DNA from 2 places in the Fodinibius salinus genome. Region 2 is predicted to be linked to the other one. Evidence: riboswitches for the same ligand, from Rfam matches in the RefSeq annotation. Region 2 holds a riboswitch; the other holds the start of a gene.
What was found. A riboswitch is a leader RNA that binds a small molecule or an ion and turns the genes downstream of it on or off. The one in region 2 is predicted to bind cobalamin.

Region 1 (3,161 bases), on a different contig from region 2:
CGAGATGTTAGATCCCACCTGGCTTACTGATTGGAAGCCATTTTTCTGTGGCAGGTTGGTTATATAGTTGATAAGTCCGCCGGTAGCTCCGTTACCGTAAATTGCGGTTGCGCCTTTGATAACTTCGATACGGTGTACAGAACCAGCGTCAATAGTTTGTAGGTCTCGGCTTACCGCTCGCAAAGGAGTTGATTGTGGAATGCCGTTAACAAGGACTAAGTAGTCACGACCACGCAGATTCTGTCCCCAATTACTGCCCGATTCGGTAGATTGGGCAAAGCCCGGAACCTGTTTTGCGAGCATGTCATTTAGGTTTGAATTGATTGTAATTTGTTCACCGATTTCTTTATCACTTAAGATATTCACAGAAGCCGGTACTTCATCCAGCGATTCAATGCGGCGCGTAGCAGAAACAACGACCTCATTCATGCCCAGAATATCTTTTTCCAAATTTATAGTAAGATTTTTGGTTTCTCCTTTATCAATCGTGATATCACGTTGGATTTTTTTATATCCTATCGCAGAGATATAAAGAGTATATGATCCTGAAGGAACTTTTGGAATAGTAAACTCTCCATTTGCATCGGTAGGAGCACCTAAAGTGGTATTTTTAAGCCCTACATTGATAGCCGGTAAAGGGTTCTCATTATTGGCCTCGAGAACCGTCCCTTCAATTGTTCCAGATTGTGCAAAGGCAGAGGTAGAAAATGCAAAGAATACAAAGAGAAAAGAGAGTTGTAGCTTGGTTAAATGTTGCATCGGGTTCATATTATCTTCTAACCTATCTAGGTTGTCTTTATTTATAATTCTTATTAATGAGTTTTGTGAGGTTTAAAACGGGAAATAGGATGTATTAAGCTTGGTGAAGACCGAAAAATAAGTACCTCAAAAAACTTGATTTTATTTAGACTGCTTTTAAATAGCAGACGGTAAAACTATTTAGATCAATTCTAAATAGCAAGGAGAGTCTCTGATATTTTTTGTGGTGATGGTATCCTGTATTTTATAAAGAGTTCAGTGATTGTTGATAACCCTGTCCTTTTGTGGAAAAGTATACGTTGACAATGATATTGGTAGCTGTTTTATTGAAAATAGATTTAAAGGTGCCCCGACAACCGTCGGGGTGAAAAGGGAATCCGGTGCTTTCAAGTATTTGAAATCCGGAGCTGTTCCCGCAACTGTAATTCGATTTATTTCTTTGTTTTGACCACTGTCTCAGCCCCAAAAGAGACGGGAAGGGTAGAAGAAACGGTCGATAAGCCAGGAGACCTGCCTTTAGATCAAGTAAACGAGGCCTTCGGGAGTTAAGGTGTTGTTGAAAGGCAGGTACCGTATACCCGATTTATTGTATACTAGCATTACGCTTGAACTCTCTGCCTTCACAACGTTTTAGTTTCCCTCCTCATAATTTAAAGCTAAAACAGATCATTATGATTACGCATAATCTTGGATATCCGCGGATAGGTATCAACAGAGATTTAAAAAAAGTAGTAGAACGATATTGGAATGGAGAGATTGATAAGAGAACGTTGGACGAATCTGTCTCGTCTCTCAAAGTCATGCACTGGACCACCCAGAAAAATGCCGGCATCGATATGGTGCCTTCAAATGACTTTTCTCTTTACGATCAGGTACTTGATACAGCTATGTTGGTTGGTGCAGTGCCTGAACGCTATAAAAAGATTTTCCAAGAAGAGGATGACAAGATCTACAGCTATCCTATTGATACTTATTTTGCCATGGCCCGAGGCCTGCAGGATGAAGATCATGATATAGCAGCCATGGAGATGACTAAATGGTTTAACACTAATTACCATTATATCGTCCCTGAATTTACTCCGGATCAAGAATTTCAGTGCTTATCATCCAAAATTTTTGATGAGTACGAAGAAGCAAAATCTGTGGGTGTTATCACGAAGCCCGTACTGATTGGTCCGGTTAGCTTTTTGTTGCTGGGTAAAGAGAAAGATGCTCCGGATGATTTTCACCGTTTGGACCTTCTTGATAAGCTATTACCCGTCTATCAAAATATTTTATCTAAGCTTCAAAGTATGGGCGTAGAGTGGGTGCAAATTGAAGAACCATTTCTAGGTCTGGATATTGATGAAGACACTGAAATCGCCTTTCAGCAAGCATATCAGAAACTGGGAGAAGAGTGCTCAGAATTAAAACTGCTATTAACTACCTACTTCGAAGGTTTAGAGGATAATATAGGGCTGGCTGGCAAACTACCCGTTGACGGACTACATGTTGATCTTGTCGAAGCCCCGGACCAGTTGGGTACCATAATTGATCATCTTGATGAAGGTATATCACTCTCACTGGGTGTTATTGACGGTCGTAATATTTGGAAAACCAATCTTGAGAAAGCTGCCGAATCTATTCAACAAGCAGCGGAACAGCTTGGCAATGATAAAATCATGATTGCTCCCTCTTGTTCTCTGCTCCACTGCCCAGTGGATCTGGAACGAGAAACTGATGAAACAGCTCTGCCTGCCGAAGTAAAACGGTGGATGGCTTTTGCTAATCAAAAGTTGGATGAACTTACATTACTGAAGAACTACGCATCTGACTCATTTAGTGAGGAAGAACAACAACTATTCAAAGAGCACCAGGCCGATATCTCTGATAAAGGAAAGTCGGAGCTGGTACACAATAACAGTGTTCAACAACGCATGCAGTCACTCGATGATGAGATGCTGAAGCGTGATCATCCTTATAATGAGCGGAAAGAGCAACAGGAAGAACACCTTAATGTGCCGGGGCTATTTCCGACTACTACTATCGGCTCATTTCCACAGACCTCTGAAGTTCGTAAGTGGCGTTCCGATTTCCGAAAAGGGAAGATATCAAAAAAAGAATATGAAGAGCGGATAGAAGGTGCGATTGATGAACTCATAAACCGACAGGAAGAGATTGGGTTGGACTTGTTGGTGCATGGTGAGTTCGAACGCAATGATATGGTGGAATACTTCGGTGAACATTTTGCCGGCTTTGCCTTTACGCGTCACGGCTGGGTACAAAGCTACGGCACACGCGGTGTTAAACCTCCCATTATTTATGGTGATGTCCACCGCCCGGAGCCGGTAACCGTCCGCTGGTCTTCGTATGCTCAATCACAAACTGATAAGCCGGTGAAAGGGATGTTAACCGGGCCCGTG
Region 2 (3,161 bases):
CGGAAAAGAAAGAATGTTTTTAAGTTGAGCCTCCAGTCCTTGCGAAGTAATCTGCTCAACATTTGAAGGTGAATACACTCCATTATTACCGGGGAACCAGCGTATGCCATCCGAAATGCGGCTGTAAAAAGCAGTAAGCTGAGCAGAAGCGAAACTAAAGCTGGTCTTTGATGGCATGACAGCAAGGCCTGCTTCAAAAGAATTACTGCGCTCGGCCTCAAGATTAGGATTACCGCTCTGAGCCCAGTATAAAGCATTAAATGTGGGTGGGTTAAAATCGCGGCTCAGCTGTCCTCTTAAAAATACTGTTTCTTCTATCAGTTCATAGTTGATGCCCAGCGACGGACTCACAACACTCCCAAAATCGCTGTAAGCATCAAAGCGGAGCGCCGGATATAACCGTAATTTACTATCCAAAGCAACTATCACTGGATTGGCCAGCACACTCAGCTGTTGCCGCTGTTTATCAGATGTATAATTATTGGTTTGTACCCCCGTTATTCCACCGCTGACTTCTCCCTTCCACTGTACAAACGTCGAGGGCTGAAATTTTATATCTGCACTCATTAGCCAGCGTCGGTTCGTACTCAAACTGTGCGTATCAATTTCAGGATCAAAGTAGTTTAACTCTACACGCTCTAGATAATTTGTGAGGGATATTTTGGCTTTGCCCCACCGGCTATTGTAACTACTTAACCAACGCAATGATTGATCTTCTTGCCGAGCCTTGGGCGATGGACTAATAACACTTCCGGGAATTTGATTTTTACTGTCTGTAATCCAAAAGGTCGATTCCAACGACCCTTTGTCCAGTTTACGTTTTACCGAGGTCATCAAATTCTCTCGTTCAGTGCGATTGTGACTTCTTTGTTCCTCTCGATTATAAGCACGATTGTAATAGCTAAAGTCATTTTCTGATCGCGACAACATACTGCGCACTCCTACTTGCCAGAGTCCTGTATTGTACCGAGCATTTAAAGAAGTCTGCCGCTGCCCATATGAACCTGCGCTCTGCTGCAGCGAGATGCGGCTGCCTTGCTCCCAATCCGAAGACAAATATAGTGCACCTGAAAGACTGCCACCACCAAAAGCAGTACTTGGCACACCCGAGCTGACCTGGATGTCCGAAAAGAAACTAGCCGGTAGCAACGACAGATCATTCTGACCCAACATGGGATTATTAATGGGTATTCCTTCCCAAAGTACTTGAATTTGTTCGGACGAGAGTCCACGTTGAGATGCATTTGAAAATGAACCCGGGCCGTTTTGTTTAATAAACAATGATGATTCGGCCGCTAATATCTCTCCAATATCCCGATTTTCCAACATGCCAATGCGCGCCGAATCAATCAGTTCAATATTGATTGGCTGATATTCAAGCGGCTGCTGGATACGAGTGGCAACGACCGTAATTTCATCCAGCTGGAGCGTATCGGCAAGTACAGATTGGGCATGAGTAAAGCCGACCGGCAGCAATGCCAAAGCAATGGCTACATAAAATACACGTGAGATACGTAAAATAGGTCTAGAAAACATGGTAACTTCTCAAACTTTAACTCCCGAAAGTTTTTCGAAATAGTATCAATAGGCAGGTCTCCTGGCTTTTCCTGTTGCCTTACCTTCCCATCCGCCAACCGACGGATAGTGGTAACAAGATAAGAGGCAACATAATGATGGAATCACAGTTGCGGGTACAGCTTTCGACTTCTCCGAATACTCGAAGGCACGAAATTCCCTTTTCACCCTATTTTCATAGGGAACCAATTGCTATTTCAAAGAGCGTGTAAACTTAGCAGCTTTATGGATCAATTGAAACTAAAAAAATAAAATCATCTGTCATTCAGCTCATCGAGTAGTGCTTTCATGGATTCGCAACGAGTGGTCGTATTTCCCTTTATAAACTGCCAGCTAAATGTATTGCTATCCTGTTGCACTTTAACCTGCAATTCAGTTCCGTTAGACTCAGTTACTCGATGCCCTTCTCGCTCAAGAGCTCTGCGCGTCCAAAATACGCCAACCGTATCGCCCGTCAGATGCACTGGCTCCTTTTGGGGATGATGAAGCGTAAAAGAACCCGTACTGCGATCGAAATCAAAACTGTCGCGCTCAAAAACTGCCTCGAAGGTACCGTCGAGCACTAAATCTTCAGGTGTACCGGTTATTACCTGTCCCTTGCGGTTTATAAGCCAAAGGGTATCCGCTGCCTTCAGAGCTAAATCCAGTTCATGTGTAGAAAGCAAAATGGCCTTTTGTGTTTGATGAGCCAACTTCCGCAGAAGTCGCATCACTTCTACCCTGTTAGGCAAATCCAGATGGGCCGTAGGTTCATCCAACAAGATGCCCTCTGTATCCTGCGCCAGCGCTCGGGCAATCATAACTTTCTGGCGCTCCCCGTCGCTGATTCGTAGGACATCGCGATCTACAAAATGCTCAATGCCGGTGGATCGAATGGCCCAGCTTACAATTTCTTCGTCCTGCTCGGTAAGCGATCCAAACCAGCCGGTATAGGGAGAACGACCAAAGGCAACCAGCTCGTAGACACTCAGGTTTCCAATCGTCAGTCGATCGGTCAATACCGTACTTATTTGCTGCGCTTTTTCCCGGTTGGCCAGCTCGTCAATATTGTGTCCGCTCAGCTGTACTCTTCCATCCAGCGGCCTGTGCAGGCCAGCTAGTGTGCGAATAAGTGTGGACTTACCCGATCCGTTGGGCCCCAGCAAGCACACAATTTCGCCCCCTTGTAAGTTTACATTGATATCTGATCCTACAACTGTAGCCGAAGTTTGTGACCCGGCAGGTGGAAATCCAATAGATAAATCACGGGTCGATATGATTTCTTGGTTATCCATCAAAATGAGGCCTTTAGATTTTTTCGCTGAATAATGACCCAAATAACGACAGGAGAACCTACCATTGAAGTGACTGCACTAATGGGCAGCGTAGTTGATGAGCCGGGCACTTGTGCAATGATATCACAGGCCAACAGCAACAGTGCACCCATCAGCAAAGTTGCTGGAATAAGCACGCGGTGATCATTAGTACCCAGCAACGAACGCGTTAGATGCGGCACTGCTATACCTACAAACCCAATGGGACCACAAAAGGCTGTAATTCCACCAGCCAGCAGACTGGTACTTACAATAATCCAGATGCGCGAAGCG

Region 1: it holds a riboswitch for cobalamin, as region 2 does, so the genes downstream of both, metE (5-methyltetrahydropteroyltriglutamate--homocysteine S-methyltransferase) here and LX73_RS01425 (TonB-dependent receptor plug domain-containing protein) in region 2, are expected to answer to the same signal.

The regions. Positions count from the first base shown of each region.
Region 1 is NZ_VNHY01000004.1:259,347-262,507, reverse strand. Features, by position in the region: gene LX73_RS11900 (TonB-dependent receptor) at 1-759, opposite strand, end outside; cobalamin riboswitch at 1,085-1,291, shown strand; gene metE (5-methyltetrahydropteroyltriglutamate--homocysteine S-methyltransferase) at 1,431-3,161, shown strand, end outside.
Region 2 is NZ_VNHY01000001.1:326,095-329,255, reverse strand. Features, by position in the region: gene LX73_RS01425 (TonB-dependent receptor plug domain-containing protein) at 1-1,536, opposite strand, end outside; cobalamin riboswitch at 1,571-1,780, opposite strand; gene LX73_RS01420 (ABC transporter ATP-binding protein) at 1,830-2,849, opposite strand; gene LX73_RS01415 (iron ABC transporter permease) at 2,849-3,161, opposite strand, start outside.